Regions from separate parts of the Desemzia sp. FAM 23989 genome, predicted to be linked through region 2. Evidence: predicted binding sites of a transcription regulator. Region 2 holds the regulator's gene; the other holds the start of a gene.
The links. Region 2 encodes NrdR, which represses ribonucleotide reductase genes. Its sites were predicted from a motif close to ACACNATATATNGTGT; they were not measured.
Positions count from the first base shown of each region.

Region 1: a site for NrdR is predicted at 8,404-8,419, ahead of nrdH (glutaredoxin-like protein NrdH). Genes of this name have one in related genera too.

Region 1 covers NZ_JBGQQT010000002.1:189,408-202,043, forward strand. Annotated here, with positions in the region: gene ACEN36_RS02450 (ABC transporter ATP-binding protein) at 376-2,154, opposite strand; gene ACEN36_RS02455 (ABC transporter ATP-binding protein) at 2,151-3,881, opposite strand; gene nrdF (class 1b ribonucleoside-diphosphate reductase subunit beta) at 4,100-5,062, opposite strand; gene nrdE (class 1b ribonucleoside-diphosphate reductase subunit alpha) at 5,525-7,702, opposite strand; gene ACEN36_RS02470 (ribonucleotide reductase stimulatory protein) at 7,689-8,060, opposite strand; gene nrdH (glutaredoxin-like protein NrdH) at 8,057-8,290, opposite strand; gene ACEN36_RS02480 (gamma-glutamyl-gamma-aminobutyrate hydrolase family protein) at 8,502-9,245, opposite strand; gene sufC (Fe-S cluster assembly ATPase SufC) at 9,531-10,304, shown strand; gene sufD (Fe-S cluster assembly protein SufD) at 10,316-11,593, shown strand; gene ACEN36_RS02495 (cysteine desulfurase) at 11,593-12,636, shown strand, end outside.
Region 2 covers NZ_JBGQQT010000001.1:73,403-86,038, forward strand. Annotated here, with positions in the region: gene polA (DNA polymerase I) at 1-2,455, shown strand, start outside; gene mutM (DNA-formamidopyrimidine glycosylase) at 2,481-3,359, shown strand; gene coaE (dephospho-CoA kinase) at 3,376-3,978, shown strand; gene nrdR (transcriptional regulator NrdR) at 4,194-4,661, shown strand; gene ACEN36_RS00340 (replication initiation and membrane attachment family protein) at 4,686-6,137, shown strand; gene dnaI (primosomal protein DnaI) at 6,140-7,078, shown strand; gene thrS (threonine--tRNA ligase) at 7,447-9,396, shown strand; gene ACEN36_RS00355 (amino acid ABC transporter ATP-binding protein) at 10,994-11,746, shown strand; gene ACEN36_RS00360 (transporter substrate-binding domain-containing protein) at 11,779-12,609, shown strand.

The DNA.
Region 1 (12,636 bases), on a different contig from region 2:
ATAGAGCCACACCTTTTGTTGTTGAGAAGGTGTTGGTTCTATCTTTTTTGCTGATCGGAGGGTGATTGTGCGTGAGAATTTACTTGAGAGGGGCGGCTACTTATAAAATAAAGTAGATTAGGTGCTGAAATTTTAGTTATCAGGGTTCTAGCGAATAAAACAAAGCAAATTACTCAATGAAATGTGAGATAGAAGGGCTCTATCTCACAAAAGCCGCTGAAATCTGGAGCGAATTGTGATTTATAAGGGTTCTAGCGGATAAAGCAAAGCAAATTACTCAGTGAAATGTGAGATAGAATCCCACTATCTCATAACGTCAGAAAACACCCCCAAAACTGACAAACAGTTTGGGGGTGTTTAATAGTTAAAACTATCTTATTCAGAAATTGTTGCAGAAAATTGGCTGTTGTACAAGTTTGCGTAAAAGCCGCCTTGTTCTAATAATGAATCATGTGTACCTTGTTCAATAATCGAACCTTGGTCCATGACTAGAATCAAATCAGCATTACGAATAGTAGACAAGCGGTGAGCGATAACAAAGCTCGTGCGTCCTTCCATAACTTTATCCATGGCTTCTTGGATCAGTTTCTCTAAACGAGTATCTACAGAACTGGTCGCTTCATCTAAAATCAAAATATCGGGATCAGCTAAAACTGTACGAGCAATCGTCATCAATTGTTTTTGGCCCAATGAAATATTGCTGGCTTCTTGATTGATTTCCATACCGTAACCATTTGGCAAAGTTTGGATGAAGTGATTGACGTTTGCGATGTCAGCTGCATGAATCACTTCATCATCGGTTGCTTCCAATTTTCCAAAACGAAGATTCTCCATGACAGTATCTTGGTATAACCAAGCGTCTTGGAGTACCATACCGAAATGTTTTCGCAGGTCGGAACGAGTCAATTTCTTGATATCCACGCCATCAACTTTGATACTACCGCCGTCAACGTCATAGAAGCGCATCAACAAGTTGACTAAAGTAGTCTTACCAGCGCCTGTTGGACCAACGATAGCGACCATTTCACCAGGATTGACATGAACACTGATGTCTGTCATCAAAGGATTTTTTTCATTGTAGCTGAATGAAATATGATCAAACTCAACGGTACCTTGTACTTTTTCTGGTAAAGTAGTCATCACCATACCTTGAACTTCTTCCGGTTCATCTAAGAGTTCAAAAATACGGCCAGCTGCTGCTCCAGCACTTTGCATGATACCTGACAATTGCGAGATTGTCGTAATCGGCTGATTAACTTGCCATACATATTGAACGAAAGCTTGTAAGTTCCCGATAGTCAAAGTACCGTTAAAAGCAAAGAAACTACCGATCATAGCCACTAATATATAAGCCAGATTAGAAACCAGTCCTACTATTGGAGCCATTAGAGAAGAAATAAAACTGGCTTTGAAACCATGCTCACGCAAGTTTAAGTTGCGTCTCTTGAACTCTTTGATAGAATCTTCTTCTTTTCCGTATAATTTGATTTCTGTAAAACCATTTAAGTTTTCTTGCGTAAAACCAAATAGATCTCCCAGAGCGTCTGCTTGACCACGGAATGAACTTTGTGATTTAGCAATTACCACACGAGCGACTAAAATAGCGATAGGAATGGTCATAATGACAATCAATGCTAGAGAGAAATTAAGAGTCAACATCATTACAATGGCAAAAGCAATTCCCAACACACCGTTCAATACTTGTATCAATGATTGCTGCAATGCATTGGTGATAGCATCTATATCACTGGTAACACGACTTAAAATATCTCCAATTTGATGTTTGTCAAAATAAGAAACCGGCATACGATTTATCTTAGAAGAAATATCGTTCCGTAAATCACGCATCCCTTTTTGAACTACATTTGTTAAGGTATATTGCGAAATGTATTGTGAACCGTGATAGAACATACCACGGATAAAATAGGCAATCAAAACTTTTGTTAAGTAAGGGTAATTCATCCCTGCACCTTCGATACCACGAACGATATCAGCAAGGTTAGCCGTAATTTCTGTAATGGCTAAACCGATAATGAAAGGTTCAAGGGCGCTTGAAATCGATAGTAAGACAGTTCCAAAGATAGAAATAAAGAACTGACCACGGTAATTTCTAAGATAAACCCATAACCGAGCAATTTGTTTTAGTCCTTTCATTGGTTTAATTCCTCCTCACTTAATTGAGATGATGCAATTTCACGATAAAGCGGGCTGTTTTGAAGCAGCTCTTTATGCGTTCCTTTTGCAGCGATTTCTCCTTCATCGAGTAAGATGATTTGGTCAGCATTCATAATGGAACTTACTCGTTGACCAACAATAATGGTAGTAGCGTTTTGCGTAACTTGGCTTAAACGATTTCTTAAAACAGCATCCGTTTTAAAATCTAGTGCTGAGAAACTATCATCAAATACATATATACTCGGTTTACGAATAATTGCCCGTGCAATAGACAGACGTTGTTTTTGGCCGCCAGATAAGTTGCTTCCACCTTCAGCTAAAACTGTTTCGTAATGATTTTTTAAGCGCTCGATGAACTCTTTGGATTGAGAGACATCTGAAGCTTCTTCAATTTCATTGTGAGTAGCATCCCAGTTACCATATTTCAAGTTCTCAGTGATGCTTCCTGTAAAGAGTAAAGCTTTTTGCGGTGTGAAACCAATTTTGCGTCGCAAAGCTTTCAGATTGTACTCACGAATATCAATGCCATCGACTAAAATACGTCCTTCAGTCACATCGTAAAAACGAGGAATCAACTGAACAATAGAAGATTTCCCACTTCCTGTTGACCCGATAAAAGCAACCGTTTCTCCAGGTTTAGATTCAAAACTAATATTTTTTAATACGGGTTTATCTGCATCAGGATAAGCAAAACCTACATTATCAAATGTAATGTAACCTTCTGTTTCCGTTACTTGAATACCGTTTTCATTTGGATCGATAGAGCTTTGTTTTTCCAGGACTTCTCGTAAACGATTTGCGCTGACAGAAGCTCTTGGGTACATAATGAAAATATTTGCGAACATTAATAATGAAAATAATGCATGGAAAGCATATTCGATAAAAGCGACTAAAACCCCAACTTGAATATTTCCCGCAGCGATTTGACTGGCACCTAACCAGACAATCGCAATAATTACGATATTGATAATGAGAGAAAATCCAGGTTGAGTAATAGCCACTATCTTAAACAGTCGAGAAGAGACTTTACGGTAATCATTGTTGGTATCATTGAATCGTTTTTCTTGAAACTCTTCGCGGTTGAAGGCCCGTATGACTCGTAAACCGGTTAAGTTTTCTCTCAGTATACGGTTGATATTATCTAAGAGTGACTGTTGTTTTTTAGACAACGGTTGTGTAGCACGCGCAATGAATAGAATCAATAAAATAATAATCGGCATTGCTGGAAGTACCGCAATAGCTAAATCTGGGCTGGTCTGTACAATCATCATACCGCTCACGATGATCATCAAAGGGGTAACTACACCAAGACGTAAGATCATTTCAGTAAATTGCAGCAATACAAAGGCATCGGTTGTAATACGAGTCCCAAGAGAAGAAACCCCGATTTCATTGTATTCAGCGTGAGAATATTTCATCATACTGGTATAGGCATCATTTCGCATGTCCATAGTCATGGTATTAACAATTTTACTCGATGCATAAGAATTGACGATTCTTCCGATAAAACCGAAGATAGTCAGCAATAACATAAAAATAGCATATCGCCAAATTAAAGAGCGATCGCCTGGAATGATTGCATTATCAATCATTTGTGCCAACAAAGTAGGAAGGCCTAAATTGATTAAAATAAATCCTAAGGCTCCAATAATATTGATAACGAGTAATTTAGGGTATTTCCGAAGATACTGCCAAATAAATTTCATATATATAAACGCTCCTTATCTTAAAATTTTTAATAACAACCTTAACGTAACTAAACAAAAGAAACGGCCTAATGCAGGTGCACTAGGCTCAATGAGTTTATTTTATGTTTTTATCCTACTAAAAGCAATTGCCTTCTTGCTAAAAGTGAATTTTTTTTATCTGAAGAGACTAAAACGTTAGTGAACTGGTGTGTAAAGTGGGGGATAATAAGGTGTTTTTAAACACTCCACTTCTCATAATCTTCGTCAGCCATTGATTCTACCATTCCAACCAAATACCCATTTCCAACTTGAGAGAAGAAGTCATGATTTGAAGTTCCAGTTGAGATTCCGTTCATAATAACCGGATCTACATCGTCCGCGGTATCTGGGAATAAAGGATCAAAACCTAAATTTTGCAATGCTTTATTGGCATTGTACCGCAAGAAAACTTTGACGCGCTCAGTCCAACCCATCTCGTCATACAGGTATTGAGTATAATTCACTTCATTTTGGTAAAGAGTAAACAACAATTCGTAAGTCCAGTTTTTTAACTGTTCTTGTTCGTCTTCTGGCAATTGATTGTAGGCAATTTGGAATTTATAGCCGATGTAAGTTCCGTGCACTGATTCATCGCGCAAAATCAATTTGATGATTTCTGCTACGTTTGGCAATTTGTTATTGCCTAAATAATGAAGCGGAGCAAAGAAACCTGAATAAAATAAGAAAGATTCCAGCAATACACTAGCTACTTTACGTTCTAAATCCGTTCCGTTTTGATAAACGTGGTTGATAATTTCAGCTTTCTTTTGAAGCATTTCATTTGTGTTGGTCCATTGGAAAATTTCATCAATTTCTGATTTAGTATTCAGCGTACTGAAGATAGCACTGTAACTTTTGGCATGCATGGATTCCATGAATTGAATATTATTGTATACAGCTTCTTCGTGCTGTGTACGAATGGAATTCTTTAGAGAAGCTACTCCATCTTGTGATTGAAGAGTGTCTAGTAAAGTAAGACCACCAAATACCTTTCCCATCATATCTTGTTCGTCTTTTGGAAGATTGTACCAGTCGTTTAAATCGTTTGAGACGGGGATACGTGTATCGGTCCAAAACTGTTCAACCAACTTTTCCCAAGTTAATTTATCAATCATATCCTCAATTTTGTTCCAGTTTATAGCATGATATTGTTCAGTCATTGCATCAACTTCTCCTTACTTTCGAGTTTATTCGTAGTATTCAATGTACTACGGCAGAGGAGGGCAAGGGCAAATCAAGTGACCAAAGACCTCCGCATCCTTTAGTAGAGCTGCGGTCGCTAGACACTCGAGAAAAAGACAAATTCAATTGAGGATAAAAAGTATCCTCATTTGAATTTCCTATTTTCTTGTCGTGTCTACCAAGCGACCTCCGCATCCTTTAGTAGAGCTGCGGTCGCTAGACACTCGAGAAAAAGATAAATTCAATTGAGGATAAAAGGCATCCTCAGTTGAATTTCCTATTTTCTTGTCGTGTCTCCCAAGCGACCTCCGCATCGTATAGTAGAGCTGCGAGGCCTAGCAATTTTGCAAAAAAGATAAATTATGTTTGGGACTGAGAAACGCTCCAATCATAATTTCCAATTTTTGCGTCATTGCTCCCAAGGCCTCTCCGCATCCTGTTTAAATAGTACAGCTTTCGCATTGGTTGGAGCCTATTTCTTCTGAGTTTTCTGTGAAGGTTCTGACGTAGTAAATGGATTTGATGCCTTTTTTCCATGCATAGTGTCTTAAAATGTTTAAGTCACGCGTGGTTTGCTTGTTAGTACGTCCCATTTTCCATTCGTATAATCCAGCAGGAATTTCAGATCGCATAAAGAGTGTTAAACTCATTCCTTGGTCAATGTGTTTTTGAGCTGCTGCATAGACATCAATGACTTTACGCATATCAATATCGTAAGCAGAAGTGTAGTAAGACAACGTTTCATTTGATAGATAAGGAGCAGGGTAATAAGTTTTACCTGTTTTCTTCTCTTGACGTTCTTCAATCAAACGAGTGATTGGGTGCAGGCTGGAAGACGTTTCGTTTACATAACTGATCGAACCAGTCGGCGCTACAGCTAAACGGTTTTGGTGGTACAATCCGCCAGTCATAATAGAATCTTTTAAAACTTCCCAATCTGCGGCTGTTGGTACTTGCAAATCGTCAAATAAGTGTTGTACTTTTTCGCTTTCGAAGATGAAATCTGCTGCAGTGTATTTGTCGAAATATTCTCCACTAGCGTATTTAGACTTCTCGAAGTTGTGGAAAGTTTCCTTACGTTCCATAGCGATTTGATTGCTGGCTTTCAATGTATAATAGTTCAACAACATGAAGTAAGCATCTGTAAATTCAACCGATTCCGATGAACCGTAAGTGATTTGGTTCAATGCTAAATAAGTGTGTAGGCCCATCGCACCTAAACCGATTGTATGGTAGCGGTCATTTCCATTTTTGATCGAAGGAACAGCTGAAATGCTGGATTGATCCGTAACAGTTGTCAACGCACGCACCATTGCATTCACTGATTTGCCAAAATCTGGAGATTTCATCAAGTTTACGATATTGGTCGAACCTAGGTTACAACTAATGTCAGTTCCTAAAGTTTCATAGGATTGATCATTATTGATCAGTGAAGGTTCTTGTATTTGCAAGATTTCACTACATAAGTTACTCATCGTGATCGTTCCATAAACCGGATTTTCACGGTTTGCTGTATCAATGTTGATGATATAAGGATAACCAGACTCTTGTTGCAATTTAGAGATTTCATTTTCCAAGTCACGTGCACGGATTTTTGATTTCCGTACTTCTTCATTATTTACCAAATTATCGTACTCAGCAGTAATGTCTACATAGGCAAAAGGTCTGCCATAAATGCGTTCCACATCATACGGGCTGAACAAGTACATCTGCTCATCATGGGCACACAATTCGTAGAATTTATCCGGTACAGTCAAACCAAGAGAGAGTGTTTTAACACGGACCTTTTCATCGGCATTTTCTTTCTTAGTCGATAAGAAAGAAACAATGTCCGGATGGAAGACGTTCAAATATACTGCTCCAGCACCATTGCGTTGTCCTAACTGATTTGAATAGCTGAAGCTGTCTTCCAATAATTTCATAACTGGGACAACACCGCTAGAGGCATTTTCAATTTTCTTGATTGGATCTCCTGCAGCACGCAAGTTGGACAAGTTCACTCCAACTCCGCCACCGATACGCGACAATTGCAATGCACTGTTGACGGTACGGCCGATGCTGTTCATGTCATCTGTTGCTTGGATCAAGAAACAAGACACTAATTCACCACGACGTTTACGTCCAGCGTTTAAGAAGGTAGGAGTAGCCGGTTGATAACGTTGATTGATGATTTCATCCGCAATCGTCCAAGCCAATTCTGTGTCGCCCTCTGCTAAATACAAAGCGTTAAACACAATACGGTCTTCATAACGTTCTAAGAAACGTTTGCCATCATTCGTTTTTAAAGCATATTGTGTGTAGAATTTGTAAGCCGACATAAACGAACGGAAGCGGAATTTACGGTTGTACATTTCATTAAACAAGTCTTTAACGAATTGTCTGTCGTATTGGTTCAAAAATTCTTCTTCGATATAATCGTTAGTAATCAAGTAGTTTAATTTTTCATCTAAAGTATAGAAGAAAACCGTGTTGGGATTCACATATTCCAAGAAGTAAGCACGCACGGCTTCACGATCTTTGTGCAATGGGATAGATCCATTGACTGGTCGATTCAATTCATTGTTCAGTTTAAAATAAGTGACCTCATTGGGTTTTGTAGCTAATTTAGGCTTTTCCAAGGTCGTTCACCGCTTTCTTTAATTTTTTTACATCTTCGTCATTCCCTTGAAATTCAAAGGTATGTAATAATGGTACATCATATTCAGCTGCCAAATCTTTTGCTGTAAAGACAAACAATTGAGCAAAATTCAAGTTCCCGCCGCCCGCGATGCCCTTAAAGTACTGTTTGTTATCAGCAGTTTCAAGAAAATCATTCAGAATTTCGGTAGCTTCTTTTTCATAGGTCGGCGTAACGATCACAAAAGGTTCGTTAATACTGATAAATGGATTTGTCGGAGTCAATTCCAACAAATCCATATCTAATTTTTGAACAAATTTTCTCGTTTGGCCGGTTAAAGAAATAAAAACTATTTTCATGCTAATTGGTCCAATAAATCTGGGCGGAATCCATTAAATGCATCTTGTCCATCAGCTAAGATGACAGGTACAGAGCTGAAACCTAATTCTTTGACTTCTGCTAATGCTTCTTCAGACTCAAATATATCTTTTATTTCGTAAAGAACACCTTTATCATCTAAGTATTTTTTGGTAAAATTACATTGCATGCAATTTGGTTTTGAGTAAATTACGATAGTTTTATCAGCCATTTTTCATTCTCCTTTGAACTTTTCTCTTAGTAGTTTTTATTCTACACTCCTTCAAAGAGAGTTGCAATCGAAATACTATATTTTGATAAATTATCCTATTCACAAGCTTCTAAACACAATATGTAGTGTTTTGCAAGCTTTTTTATTTTTGTCCGAAACAGCAAAAAAAGACTTCCATAACGCATTTTTACGGAAGTCTTTGATTTTTTTTTTATAAAGCAGGCGCATTATTTTTTTTTACTCGACTTACAAACTCAGTAAAGAGTTGTTGCATTTTTTTATCGGTTTTAATCATCAACTCTGGATGCCACTGAACGGCTACGATACTAGTTTCAGGATCTTTAGCTTCAAAAGCTTCAATCAATCGGTCCTTGCTCCAAGCAACTGCTTCAAATGGATCTGCTAATTCTTTGATGGCTTGATGATGATAAGAATTGACAACATAAGTCGTTCCGTAAATTCTAGCTAAACGACTGTCGGGATCAATAGTCACCGTATGAGCTCCATTGTCATACATCGTTTGTTGAATATGTTGCACGGTCAAATCTGAGTAAGAGCTAGCCAGATCTTGATACAAAGAACCTCCGAAAGCCACATTTAAGATCTGCATCCCACGGCATACTGCTAAGATTGGTTTCTTTTGCTGAATGGCTTCATTGATCAAAGCTATTTCAAAAGTATCTCGAATAGGACTAGTTGTTCCTAAAGCAGGAATCGGTTCTTCACCATACAATAGAGGGGAAACATCTTGACCACCAGCTAATAATAATCCATCGATTCGCGAAATGTATTCTTTCGCATCTTCTGGGTTTCCAAGCGGGAGGACAGAAGGCAGACCGTAAGCGGTCGTTATTCCCTCTACAAAACCTTGAGGAGTATACGTAATCGGCAATCCATCAAAATTAGGCGATTGTGGGGTTAAAATATTTCCCGGAATTCCAATAATCGGTTTCATCAATACACTTCCTTTCCAAAAGCAAACCAATCCATTATGGTTAGCCCTTATTTTACATGAATTAGGATGAAAAAGGTAGTGCGACTATAATGTGGATGAGGAAAACTTGTTTAAATTACATTGTGCTTAATTTAACATGCTTGTGCGTTTGAAAGTTTTTTTATGTCTTTAATGTTGTTTTAACAATGTGTAAATATTGTTCGTTTTTGTATAAAGTAGTGAAAATATACGATTATTCTGTTATTATTAGCCTATTAAAGGAAGCAGAGAAAAGAGGGATTCTTCATGTCAGTTTTAGAAATCAAAGATTTGCATGTTTTTATAGAAGAAAAGGAAATTTTAAAAGGGGTCAATTTGGTCATTAAAACAGGTGAGATCCATGCCATTATGGGACCAAATGGGACAGGGAAATCCACCTTATCAGCAGCTATCATGGGACATCCAAGCTATACTGTCACAAAAGGCAAGATTTTATTAGATGGAGAAAATGTGCTGGAAATGGAAGTGGATGAACGCGCTCGAGCGGGATTATTTTTAGCAGTCCAATACCCAAGTGAGATTGCTGGGGTCACGAACGCTGAGTTCATGCGAGCAGCTATCAATGCCAGAAGAGCAGAAGACGACAAAATCGGCGTCATGTCATTTATTAAAAAATTGGATGAAAAAATGGCAGTATTAGATATGCCGGAAGAAATGGCTGAACGTTATCTGAACGAAGGATTTTCCGGCGGGGAGAAGAAGCGAAATGAGATTTTGCAATTGATGATGATTGAGCCTACTTTTGCTATTTTAGATGAAATCGATTCAGGATTAGATATCGATGCCCTGCAAGTGGTGTCTAAAGGGGTCAACGCGATGCGTGGAGAGAACTTTGGTTCATTGATTATTACGCATTACCAACGTTTATTGAATTATATCGTGCCAGATGTAGTGCACATCATGATGAACGGTAAAGTGGTCTTGACTGGTGGAGCCGAATTGGCCAGACGTTTAGAAAGTGAAGGGTACAAAGGGATCAGCGAAGATTTAGGATTAGAAGTAGAAACCACTGAAGGTTAGGAGGAAATGAGATGAAAGTTACGAGTTCTTTGAACCACTTTGAAGCTGTAAAACAATTTTCTCAAAAACACCAAGAACCAGAGTGGATGTTGGAATTAAGATTAGAAGCTTATGATCAGATTGACCAACTGGAGCTTCCGGTTATTGAGAGGGCTCATTATGAACGTTGGCCGCTAATGGAAGTACCGGCAAGTACATTTGAAGACGACGAATCTTTTTCAGGTATTGTTTTATCTGAAGACAGCGCGCAACGTGTGGTGCAATTCGGGAAGAATACAGTAGAAGAAACTTTGCCGCAAAAATTGATCGATCAAGGCGTAATCTTCACGGATTTGTTCACAGCTGTTAAAGAACATGGGGATTTAGTCAAAGAAGTCTATATGCAGTTAGCCGTCAAGTTCAATGAAGACAAATTGACAGCTTTCCACACAGCGTTTATGAACAGTGGACTTTTTCTATATGTTCCTAAAAACGTCATTGTGGAAGAACCATTTGAGGCTGTCTTTGTTCAAAACAGCCAACTGCAAGAATTATTTGCCAAACACATCTTGATTTATGCAGACGAGAACAGTGAATTCACGTATGTAGAGCGTTTCGAAACGATTGGTGAGGAAAAGGCTGCTGCTTCGATTATTGCGGAAGTAATCACCAAATCAGGGGCCAAAGCGAAGTATTCAGCAGTGGATCAGCTTGGAGAAAACACGGTCTCGTACTTTAACCGCAGAGGGCATTTATTGCAAGACTCAAGATTGGAGTGGGCGATAGGGGTGATGAACGGCGGAAATGTGATCGCAGATTTTGATACTGATCTGATGGGAGAAGGTTCCCACAGTGAGATCAAAGTGGTAGCCATCAGCATGCATCAGCAGGTTCAAGCGATCGACACTCGAGTCACCAATTTTGGTCGTCATAGTGTAGGGCATATTTTACAACATGGCGTTATCAAAGACCGCGCTACGCTGACTTTTAACGGAATCGGACACATCATTAAAGGCGCAAAAGGGGCTGATGCTCAACAAGAAAGTCGAGTGTTGATGCTGTCGGATAAAGCCCGTGGCGATGCTAATCCCATTTTATTGATTGATGAAAATGATGTAACGGCAGGTCATGCGGCCAGTGTTGGTAGGGTAGATCCAGAAGAAATGTACTATTTGATGAGTCGCGGGATTCCAAAAGCTGAAGCAGAACGATTGGTGATCCGTGGTTTCTTAGGTTCGGTGATTGCAGCCATTCCATTGAAGAGCATTCGTGAGGATTTGGTCAGTACCATTGAAGGGAAGCTGTTGTAATGAAGTTGAACAGTCACCAGTTAAAAAAAGATTTCCCGATACTAAAACAACAAATCAATGATGAACCGTTAGTTTACCTAGACAATGCAGCGACTACACAAAAGCCTGTTGTTGTATTGAATGCTTTGCAAACTTATTACGAAACCTCCAATGCTAATGTACATCGCGGTGTTCATACATTAGCGGAACAAGCCACTGCTCAATATGAAGCCGTGAGAGAAAAAGTGCGTGAATTTATCCATGCTGAGGAAACAGCGGAGATTATTTTTACTCGCGGTACGACCACCTCATTGAACTGGGTTGCCAGAAGTTATGGAGAAGCCAATGTTTCTAAAGGAGACGAGATCGTGTTGTCTTATATGGAACATCATTCCAACTTGATTCCATGGCAACAACTGGCCAAGAAAACAGGAGCGGTGTTGAAATTCATTCCGCTATTGAATTCTGGAGAAGTGGATATGTCAGCAGCGGAAGAGTTGATTGGAGAGCAAACTAAAATTGTTGCTATCAGCCATTGTTCTAATGTGCTGGGGAGTATCAATCCTATAGCAGAATTGGCGGAACTGATTCACAAAACTGGTGCCGTTTTAGTAGTGGATGGCGCTCAGGCCGTGCCGCACATGCCGGTAGATGTTCAAGCATTAGGTGCCGACTTTTACGCATTTAGCGGACACAAGATGTTGGGACCGACTGGTATAGGCATCTTATACGGAAAAAGACACTTATTAGAACAAATGGAACCTGTTGAATTTGGCGGGGAAATGATCGAACTGGTGGAAGAGGAGGACAGTACTTGGAAAGAACTGCCTTGGAAGTTTGAAGCGGGAACCCCTAATGTTGCAGGCGTGATTGGACTGGGAGCAGCTATCGATTACTTATCCATAATTGGGATGGAAAATATACACGCTATGGAGCAAGGGCTGATTGCTTATTTATGGCCGCAACTGGAGAAAATAGATGGTGTGACCGTGTATGGCCCAACAGATCCATCTGTTCGCACAGGAGTGGTGGCCTTCAATTTAGAGGGCATCCATCCGCACGAT
Region 2 (12,636 bases):
GACTTTTAGAACAGAATATTTTCCGGAGTACAAGGCTGGACGTTCTAAAACGCCTGGTGAATTTACAGAGCAAATGCCTTATTTGCGTGATTTGTTAAAAGGATTTGGGATTGCGCATTATGAGTTGGTGAACTATGAGGCTGATGATATTATAGGAACCTTATCTGTCAAAGTGGATCCGGAAGAATTTGATGTAGTGGTCATTTCTGGTGACCGTGATTTGACTCAGTTGGCTAAAGAAAATGTTCGTGTAGATATTACAAAAAAAGGTGTTTCTGATCTCAAACCGTATACAGTTGAATCGATCAAAGAAGAAATGGGGATTTCCCCTTTACAAATTATCGACATGAAAGGGTTAGCAGGGGACAGTTCCGATAATATTCCAGGTGTTACCAAGATTGGCGATAAAACAGCGTTGAAGTTATTGCAAGAATATGGTTCGGTTGAAGGTGTCTATGCAAATATCGGTGCTATGAAGCAAAGCAAACGCAAGGAAAACTTGATCAATGAAAAAGATATTGCGCTGATGAGTAAACGCTTGGCTACTATCGATACCGATTCACCTCTTGAAATTACGATAGACGATTTAGAGTATCATGGAGCAGATTTGAAGAAATTAACGGAATTCTATAAAGAGATGGATTTCAAATCTCATTTAAGCAATCTGGATACTACAGAATTAGATGCTGAAAAAGAAGCCAATCGTACAGAGATTACGTATGAAGTCGTGACAGAAGTTACCGAAGACATGTTTGAAAAAGACATGGCTCTCTATGTACAAATGTTGAACGACAACTACCACACAGCGGAGATCGTAGGCATCAGTTGGGGAAATGCAGAACGGATCTATGTAGGAGAAGCAGATACTATTTTAACCTCTCCAGTATTCAAAAAATGGGCAGAAGATGAGTCTCTTTCAAAAGCTGCGTTTGATGCTAAACAAGTCTATGTGGCTTTGGATCGTTACGGCATTAAGTTATCTGCTATTCAATATGATGTATTGTTAGAAGCTTATTTGCTGGATGTGAAAGACAACTCCAATGATTTAGCAGCCATTGCAGAAGAGTACGATTACCATGATGTTGCTGGAGACGAAAGTGTCTATGGAAAAGGAGCTAAAATCAAAGTTCCTGAAGATATTTCTGTTATGCACACGCACTTGGCTCGAAAGGTAAAAGCTATTGCTACTTTGGGACCTGCCTTGATGGAAAAATTGGTTGCCAACGATCAAAAAGAGTTGTTTTCAGATATCGAGTTGCCATTAGCGATCATTCTTGCTGATATGGAAATCCAAGGAATCACCGTAAATGGTAAACGATTGGAAGAAATGAGAGATGAATTTGCGATTCAGTTAAAAGAAATCGAACAAAAAATCTACGCAGAAGCTGGTGAAGAGTTCAATATTAATTCACCGAAACAATTAGGCGTTATTTTATTTGAAAAAATGGGTTATCCAGTAATCAAAAAGACCAAAACAGGCTATTCAACAGCTGTAGGGGTTCTAGAACAATTGCAGGATCAAGCTCCAATCGTGGAATTTATTTTAAACTACCGGCAAATTGCGAAGATCCAATCTACTTATGTAGAAGGATTATTAAAAGTTGTGCGTCCGGATACTGGTAAAGTGCATACGCGCTATATGCAAACTATTGCTCGTACAGGTCGCTTGAGTTCGGTTGATCCTAACTTGCAAAACATTCCGATTCGTCTGGAAGAAGGTCGTAAAATACGCCAAGCGTTTGTACCTAGAAAAGCTGGTTGGAAGATTTTTGCCTCAGATTACTCACAAATCGAATTGCGTGTATTGGCTCACATCTCCAATGATGAACATATGAAAGAAGCTTTCATAGAAGAGCAGGATATTCATTCCAGTACTGCTATGCGTGTATTTGGTATTGATAAACCAGAAGACGTGACAGCTAACATTCGCCGACGTGCGAAAGCTGTTAACTTTGGAATCGTCTATGGTATCAGTGATTATGGATTGTCTCAAAACTTAGGAATTACACGTAAAGAAGCACAGCAATTTATTGATACGTACTTCGAAAAATATCCTGGTATTGAAGCTTATATGGAAGATGTCGTCAGAGAAGCAAAAGAAAAGGGCTTTGTGGAGACGTTGTTCAATCGTCGCCGTTATTTGGCAGACATTAATTCACGCAACTTTAACTTGCGTTCATTTGCCGAGAGAACAGCTATTAATACGCCTATTCAAGGTAGTGCTGCAGATATTCTGAAAGTAGCGATGATTAAAATTGCTCAAGCGTTAAAAGAATCTGATCTGAAAGCGACGATGTTATTGCAAGTGCATGATGAGTTGATTTTTGAAGCACCAGAAGAAGAAATCCCGGCTTTGCAGAAAATGGTGGAAGATGTAATGGAGCATGCCGTCGATTTGAGCGTGCCGTTGAAAGTAGACAGCAACTTCGGCCAAAGCTGGTACGAAGCGAAGTAAAGTGTTGGAATGGAGGAAATAAAGTTTGCCGGAATTACCAGAAGTTGAAACTGTCCGCAAAGGTCTTGAGGCGACAGTAAATCAGGTGACGATTCAAAATGTCTCTGTGTATTGGGATAGGATTATTGCGGGAGCGATATCGAGTGCAGCTTTTAAAGAATTATTATTGGGGGAAACCTTGCGGAAATTTAGGCGCAGAGGAAAATTTTTGTTGCTGGATTTTGATCACTATACCTTGATTTCACATTTGCGCATGGAAGGGAAATATGAAGTGGTTCCTTCTGAAGATGAATTAAAAAAACATACACATGTCGTTTTTCATCTGACAGACGGCAGAGATATTCGGTACTTGGACGTTCGTAAGTTTGGACGGATGGAACTGGTCTCTCTGGGAGAGGAAGAAACGGTTGCTGGAATTCAGCGATTGGGGCCCGAGCCTTTTACAGAGGTGTTTTTGCTAGAACCGTTTCAATCTAAGTTAAGCCGCGTTAAAAAAGCCATAAAACCAGCATTGTTGGATCAAGGATTGGTAACGGGATTAGGAAATATTTATGTAGATGAAGCTTTATTTAAAGCTAAGATACACCCCATAAGACCCGGCAATTCTTTGAAGCCGGCAGAAGTTAAAAAGCTGCATCAAGCCATTATCCAAGTGTTGGGGAATGCCATCAAAGCGGGAGGAACTACGATACGATCTTACCTTAACGCATTAGGGGAAGCCGGGCAATTTCAACAAAAACTAACCGTTTATGGACGTACAGGACAACCGTGTATCAATTGTGGAAGACCGATTCAAAAAATGAAAGTTGCTCAACGGGGCACGCATTACTGTGCACACTGTCAAAAATGGACTGAAAAAAATGTCTTGCCTGTAGTATCGGATGAAGTCAAGAGCGAGAGCTAAGGATGGGGGGACTCAAATGTCTTTTGTTTTAGGTCTGACCGGCAGTATTGCTACTGGAAAGTCAACTGTAAGCAATGTTTTTAAACAAGCTGGCGTACCTGTAGTAGATGCTGATGTCGGTGCCCGCGAAGTAGTAAAGCCAGGAACAGAAGGGTTAAAACGGATAGAAGCTGCATTTGGGAAAGAGGTCGTAATGACCAGCGGGAATTTAGACCGCAAAGCATTGGGAAAAATTGTCTTTCAAAACAAAGCGGAATTAAAAAAATTAAATCATATACTGGGTGATTTGATAGCTGTCTGGATTCAGACTGAAAAAGAAAAGTACATTGATCAAGGAGCTCCACTAATAGTGTTGGATATTCCTTTACTATTTGAGAGTGGATATGATCAGGATGTAGAAAAAGTAATGGTGGTAGCCACTACACCCAGTATACAATTGGAGAGGCTGATGCAGCGAGATCAAATTGATGTCAAAGCTGCTCAACAAAAGATAGCTGCTCAACAATCCATTACTGAAAAAATCATGAAAGCCGATTTTGTGATCGATAACAACGGCTCCAAAGAAAACACTCAACACCAAGTGTTGTATTGGCTTGATAAGCAAGATCTTCGTAAATAACCTGGATGCAACAACACGCTAACGAAATCATCAGAATTTATCTGATTTCGTTAGCTTTTTTCAGTTCTTGTAAAAAGGGTTTGGAAAAGGAAAACCTGTTCTGATAAGGAATAAGCTGTTTTTTAGAATTCCTATCTGTGTTATAATAGGCTATATAACAAAGTACAATAGGATGATTATACAAAAAAATACTTTTAAAAAAAGGATGATGAACAGTGCAATGCCCTCGCTGTCAACACAATGGAACTAGGGTCATCGACAGCCGTCCAGCAGATGAAGGACGAGCTATTCGTCGTAGAAGAGAATGCGAATCGTGTCGATACCGTTTTACAACATTTGAAAGAATTGAACGTGTTCCACTATTAGTAGTGAAAAAGAATGGCGATCGCGAAGAATTTAACCGTGAAAAGATCCTTAGGGGTGTAATCCGGTCCTGTGAGAAGAGACCTGTTCCGATGGATCAAATGGAAAAAATTGTGAATGAAATTGAAAATGATATCCGTAGTTTAGGAGAAAATGAAGTGTCTTCAACGGTTATTGGAGAACACGTGATGGAAAAATTAGCAGAGGTCGATGATGTAGCGTATATTCGCTTTGCTAGTGTGTACCGTCAGTTTAAAGACATTGGAGTTTTTATGGAAGAAATGAAAGAATTGGAACGGAAGAAAACCGAAAAGAAATAAGTGATACGAAAGGAGTAGCCAAGTATGTCGTATCCTTGGAAAAACCTGAGTCCTAAAGATGGATTTATGGTCAAACAGAGTGCATTGCTTTCGGATATCGACCAACAGATTCTGACCTTTTTGTATCAACCTTTAATTGGTTCTGCAGCCTACAGTTTATATATGACGTTGTGGACAGAAACAGAGAAAGATACATTTTGGAGTGAAGGGATTCTTCACGCAGAATTGTTGTCGTTATTGAATCTCGGAATGCCAGAAGTGTATCAAGCCAGAATTCGACTGGAAGCTATCGGCTTATTGAAAACTTTTGTCCAAACCGAGCCCGAAAAGCTGTATGTCTATGAACTCCAAAAACCTCAAACGAGTAAAGCTTTTTTTGAAGAAGATTTATTTAGTTTATTGTTATTGGAGCGAGTGGGTGAACGAAAATTCAAGCAATTGCGCAATCGATTTTCAGTCCAGCCCATAAATAAAGATCAATATGCTGAAATTACGAAGTCTTTTTTGGATGTCTATCATATGAATACAGATCAGTTGAAACAACATGAGACCTTATTCAAATCCTCTCGTTCACTGATTGGGGATGCAGCGGAATCTGCAGTCACTTTGAATGCTGACACATTTGATTGGAACTTCTTTTACAATGGATTAAATCAGCACTATGTAAATCGTTCGGCGATTACAGCGGATATTCGTGAAACGATTCTGACGTTGCACCATATGTATGCTATTAATGAATTGTCGATGCAGCATTATATTTTGGAAGCATCAGATATGGATACAGGCGTTATTGATGCACGCAAATTGAAGAAAAATATTGTTGATGATTTCCACCGCGAAAATAAAGAGAAAATACAGTTGCAGGATGTTGTGCAACAAGAACTAGAAGTCACTACGGCCACTCAATCACAAAGGGAACAAGATTTGAAACACCAAGGTTTTTCAGACTCTGATATTCTAGTGATCGAAGCCAGCAAGCAGTATTCTCCGGCTGAATTTATGAACGATATCAAAGAACAGAAAAATGGGTACATCTCTAAACCAGAAGAATGGACATTGGAAGACATTGTAAAAAAATCTCATTTATCGAATCCGGTGATCAATATCTTGATCCATTACATTTTGGTCGTCCAAGGAAAAGTCGTTTTTGAAAAGGGACTGGCTTATACGATATCGAATGATTGGGCTCAAAATGAGATCAAAACACCAGAAGCTGCTTTGAAGAAAGTACGTGACCTGTACCAAGAAAACGCAGAGAAATACCAAAAGAATCAAGACCGGAAGCAAAATACTTCGGCTGCGCGGTCAAATAATAACTATTCACGGAATAAAAACGTTGTTCGCAAAGAGAAGCTGCCAGATTGGGCAAAAGAAGGGTACCAAACACCTAAAGAAACTTCGATTAGTCCAGAAGCGGAAAAACAACTTCAAGAAAGACTGGCACGTATTCAGAATATGCAAAAAGAAGGTGAGTAATCATGGATGATGTAGGAAAAAGCCTGACAAAAATCATCAAAGAGAGAAAATGGAACGAAGAGTTCAACAACTTGATGCAAGACGTTATGAATGATACAGATGTCGTACAGTTTATCCAAGAGCACAATGAGGAACTGGATCGAGCAGCTATCGAAAAAAGCGCAGCTAAATTGTACGAATTTGTCAATGAAAAGAAAAAATACCAGAATAATAAAGACAATCAATTGGCTCCTGGATATCAACCCAAATTGATTATGAATCACCACTATATTGATGTGACTTATGTGCCAACATCTGAATTAGTGGCAAAACAAAGGGAGAAAAGTATTAAGAATTTGATTCATTCGATGGATATGCCAAAAGGTATTCGTGAAGCAACACTCAAGGAGTTTCAAACTACGAATGAACGACTTCAAGCAAAGATAGAAGCTTTTGATTTTGTGGAAGCATATCTGAATGAACCGAAGAAGTTTCACCGAGGGCTATATTTACAAGGTTCATTCGGTGTAGGAAAGACCTATTTACTTGGTGCGATTGCCCATGAACTAGCAAAAAGCGGCTATTCATCTACCTTAATGCATTTCCCTTCTTTTGCGGTAGAAATGAAACAATCCATAGGTCAAAATACGACAGGTGAAAAAATCGAAGCCGTTAAGCGGGCGCCTATCTTAATGTTGGATGATATCGGAGCAGACTCCATGTCCAGCTGGATTCGAGATGATGTTTTAGGGGTTATTTTGCAATATCGAATGCAAGAACAGCTGCCGACTTTCTTTTCTTCCAATCTTGATATGAAACAGTTGGAAGAACATTTGACGTTCACTCAACGTGGGGAAGATGAGCCGTTGAAAGCTCAGCGAATTATGGAACGTATCCGTTTCTTAGCGAAAGAAATTACCATGCAAGGTGTCAATAGACGCCAACAACAATATGAAGAATAAAATGTTGAAAAAACTTGCACCAAAACGATAAACGTGTTTTAATAGTTATGATATAAAAATCTTTGAGAAAGACACCAATAGAAGCGGCACGTTTTAAAGAGAGGGAAAGATTGCTGAGAATTTCCTAAAATGGACTTGTATTGACCACTTTCGAGAGCAGATGCGAACGCATAAATAATGAGTGAGTAGCATCTTGCCGTTTAGCTAACGTTATAGAGCCCAGAGAGCACAGATTAGTTGTGTGCTGAACTTGGGTGGAACCACGTAATTTGACGTCCCATTTATGATCCTTTTTCGATCATAAATGGGGCTTTTTGTTTTTTTTGATATTTTTAATGTACTTAAATTTATTTATTGGAGGAATTATCATGTCAGACAGTATTAAAGTAACATTCCCTGATGGAGCAGTAAAAGAGTTTGAATCAGGTGTAACAACAGAAGAAATCGCGGCAAGTATCAGCAAGAGTCTTTCTAAAAAAGGCTTAGCTGGGAAATTCAATGGGGAGTTAGTAGACTACAAACGTCCTTTGGAAGTAAATGGAAATATTGAGATCGTGACACCAGATCACGAAGATGCATTACAAATTTTGCGTCACTCAACAGCTCATTTGATGGCAAACGCATTGCGTCGCTTATACCCAGATATTAAATTTGGTGTGGGTCCAGCTATTTCTACAGGTTTTTATTATGATACAGATACGGAACAAGCCATCACAGAAGAAGATTTGCCAAAAATCGAAGCTGAAATGATGAAAATCGTGAAAGAAAACAACCCAATCGTGCGCAAACAAGTTTCACGCGAAGAAGCTTTGGACTTGTTTAAAGATGATCCTTATAAAGTAGAATTGATTACAGCACTTCCTGAAGATGATGTGATTACAGTTTATGACCAAGGCGATTTTGTTGACTTGTGTCGCGGAGTTCATGTTCCTTCAACTGGTCGTATTCAAGTCTTTAAATTATTGTCACTTGCGGGAGCCTATTGGAGAGGAAACTCTGATAATAAAATGATGCAACGGATTTACGGAACAGCATTCATTGATAAAAAAGATTTGAAAGAATTTTTACAAATGCGCGAAGAAGCGAAACAACGTGACCACCGTAAATTAGGGAAAGAATTAGACTTGTTTATGATTTCCCCAGAAGTTGGATCAGGACTTCCTTTCTGGTTGCCAAAAGGTGCGACCATCCGTCGTACGATTGAACGCTACATCACTGACCGTGAGATCAGCTTAGGCTATCAACACGTTTACACACCTATTATGGCTGATGTGAATTTGTACAAAACTTCAGGGCACTGGGATCACTACCATGAAGACATGTTCCCGCCAATGGACATGGGTGATGGAGAAATGCTTGTCTTGCGTCCAATGAACTGTCCACACCACATGATGGTATACAAAAATGATATTCATAGTTACCGTGAGTTACCGATCCGTATTGCTGAACTTGGTCAAATGCACCGCTATGAAAAGAGTGGAGCTTTATCAGGATTGCAACGTGTACGTGAAATGACATTGAATGATGGACATACATTTGTACGTCCTGATCAAATCCAAGACGAATTCAAACGCACTTTAGAATTGATGTTGGCTGTATATGATGACTTTGAGATCACTGATTTCCGTTTCCGGTTAAGTTACCGTGATCCTAATAATACAGATAAATATTTTGATGATGATGAGATGTGGAACAGAGCTCAAACAATGCTTAAAGCCGCTATGGATGATATGGAACTGGATTACTTCGAAGCAGAAGGAGAAGCAGCATTTTACGGTCCTAAATTAGATGTTTTAGTAAAAACAGCTATCGGAATCGAAGAAACTCTTTCAACGATCCAATTAGACTTCTTGCTTCCAGAACGTTTTGACTTAACTTATGTTGGGGAAGATGGCGAAAATAACCACCGTCCAGTTGTTATCCACCGTGGAATCGTATCTACAATGGAACGTTTTGTTGCTTACTTGATTGAAGAATACAAAGGAGCTTTTCCGACATGGTTAGCGCCAGTACAAGCAACAATTATTCCTGTAAACTTAGACTTGCATACAGGATATGCTTCTGAAATCAAAGAACGTATGCAACAATTAGGCATGAGAGTAGAGTTGGATGATCGCAACGAAAAAATGGGTTACAAGATCCGTGCGTCACAAACACAAAAAATCCCTTACCAAATCGTTGTAGGAGATAATGAAGTAAAAGACGAATCTGTAACTATTCGCAGATACGGAAATAAAGAAACTCATGTTCAAAGTCTGGAAGCTTTCTTACAAATGGTAAATGATGAAATCAAAACATTTGGGAAACATACAAAATAAGTTATATAGATAGAAAATGGAAAAAGAAGTTCTTGGAGTTTTTTCAAGAACTTCTTTTTCCATTTTTCGATTCTACAACATTTGACGTTGGTAAGTAAAAACTACTGTCTTTTTAAATAGAATCTTTTAGAAACTCATTCTTAGAAATTCCTGGAGGGATATGGGACTGCTTAGGTTATTCTTTATCAAGGCGAATTTACTCTTGATGTTTAAACCTCTTTCTTCATCAAGGCGAATTTACTCTTGATGTTCAAACCCATTTCTTCATCAAGGCGAGTTTTACTCTTGATGTTCATACCTTATTCTTCATCAAGGCGAATTTACTCTTGATGTTCAAACCTCATTCTTCATCAAGGCGAATTTACCCTTGATGTTTAAACCTCATTCTTCATCAAGGTGAGCTTACTCTTGATGTTCAAACCTCATTCTTCATCAAGGCGAGTTTACTCTTGATGTTCAAACCGCATTCTTCATCAAGGCGAATTTACCCTTGATGTTTAAACCTCATTCTTCATCAAGCTCAGCTTACCCTTGATGTTCAAACCGCATTCTTCATCAAGACAGTTTTACTCTTGATGTTTAAACCTCATTCTTCATCAAGGCGAATTTACCCTTGATGTTTAAACCTCATTCTTCATCAAGGCGAATTTACCCTTGATGTTTAAACCTCATTCTTCATCAAGGCAGTTTTATCCTTGATGTTCAAACCTCATTCTTCATCAAGGCAAGTTTACTCTTGATGTTCAAACCGCATTCTTCATCAAGGCAGTTTTACTCTTGATGTTTAAACCTCATTCTTCATCAAGGTGAGTTTAACTTTGATGTTCAAACCGCATTCTTCATCAAGGCAGTTTTACCCTTGATGTTCAAACCTCATTCTTCATCAAGGCAAGTTTACTCTTGATGTTCAAATCCTATCTTCACTTCACTATACTTTGCCGTAAAAAAAATGCCCACCAAAAAACTAGATTTTTACTCTAACTTTTTGAGGTCGCTACCTCCCATGGCTTTCCATAAGGAACCTCATAGGTCGGAGGAAATTTCTTTACCAATGCTAGAAGATGAAGAGCTCATTTTTCAACTATAAGATAGTTAAGAAGCAGCTATAAGAAAAGTAAGTGAAATAATTAACTTACTTTTTAGAAGGAGTTTAGTATTGCTTTTGCATTATGAAACTTGCTAAACTATTTTAAATAGGTAGTGCTGATCAAAAATTGTGTAGACAAATGATGGTTCGGAAATTGAATAAATAAAGTGACGAGAAGGATAGTAAATATAAAAGACGTGTACAGAAAATCTGAGATGCTGAGAGCAGATAACCCCTTTTATATTGAAGTGCACCTTTGAACTGGTTGATTGAGAGGGGAAAACCTTAGATCGGCACGGTCATAGCATCCGTTATTGTGCTGGGGTATTGGAGACAATACTCATTCGGTTGGAAAAAAACTAACTGAAAACCAAGGTGGAACAGCGTAAATAAATCGTCCTTGCACAACGAAGAGTGCTTGGCGTTTTTTTTTTATCACTTAGTTTAGGTCTTTTTTGGATCAACAGTAGAAATAGGCACCCATAAAACTGGGATTTTAGGAGGAAATGCATGATCAATCTGAGAGGCATTGAGAAATCATTTGATGGAAACAAAGTGTTAAAAGGCATCGACCTTGAGATTAAATCAGGTGAAGTAGTCGCTTTAATCGGACCAAGCGGAACGGGGAAAACCACACTATTGCGAACCATCAATTTTTTAGAAAAAGCAGATAAAGGGTCTATTACAATTGATGAGTTGACCATTGATAATGAGCAAGTGTCGGAAAAAGATATCATTCAAATGAGAAGACAAACGGCCATGGTTTTCCAAAATTACAACTTGTTTCGCAACAAAACGATATTGGAAAATGTGATGGAAGGGCTCGTAGTGGTTCAGAAGAAGTCGAAAGAAGAAGCTAAAAAAATTGCACGTCAGGAAATTGAACGTGTAGGCTTACTCGATAAAGTAGATCAATATCCAGTCGAACTTTCTGGAGGACAGCAGCAGCGGATCGGAATTGCTCGAGCCATGGCATTGCATCCAAAAGTTATGCTGCTGGACGAACCAACTTCCTCATTAGACCCTGAAAGATCTCTAGAGGTTTTAAAAGTGTTGCAGAAAGTAGCCAAGACAGGTATGACTATGGTAATTGCTACTCATGAAATGGACTTTGCCAAGTATGTGTCCAATCATGTTGTCTTTATGGAAAACGGCTATGTTGTAGAAGAAGGACCACCAGAGAAAATTTTCAGCCATCCGACAGAAGAGAGAACTAAACAATTTGTTCAAGAATTGGAAAACCCCTTTTCTGAACAGGTGTAACAGAATCATTCATTAAAAAAGGAGTGGACAAGATGTTTAAAAAATTAACAGGTTTAGCGATTATGTCTACCGCATTAGTCTTAGCAGCATGCGGAAACGAAGATACTGGTAATGAATCACCAGCTGATGGAAGTGCGACAACAGTTACGGTAGCGGTTGAAAATGCTTCTAATCCTTTGAGTTTTACAAATGAAAGTGGAGAATTAGACGGTTATGAAGTAGAATTGATCAATATGCTTGATGAAGCTATTGATTCTTATGAATTTAACATCGAAAGTGTAGACGCGGAAGCAGCACAAGTTGGTGTGGATACAGGGAAATATGCATTTATTGGTGGAGGATTATTTAAAAATCCAGAGAGAGAAGAAATGTATCTTTTCCCTGACGAGTATACGGGAGTCAGTATTATTCGAATCTATACAAGAGCCGATGATGATTCAATCCAAACACTGGATGACTTAGTAGGAAAAACCGTTCATCCGGTCACTCCTAATGGTGGGATTTTTAATTTGCTGACAGACTACAACGAAGCTCATCCAGAGGCTCAAATTGACATCCAATTAGGTGAAAGTGGCAACTTTGCACAAAGATTCCAAGCGTTGAATGATGGAGTTTCTGACGCTGTAGTTATGCCGTCTAATCTTGGAGCAGAAGAGATCATTACAGAATTGAATTTAAATGTATCGCATGTAGAAGAACCCGTTCAAGTCAATCCAACTTACTTGATGATGGCTCAAGATCAAGCAGAGTTAAAAACAGAGTTGGATAAAGCAATCAGCGAACTTCGTGAAAATGGAGAATTAGCTGCTCTATCTGAAAAATGGTACGGAGAAGATATGTTCCAATACGAAATTACAGAATAAGATAAGACCTTTATTAAGTAAATGCAT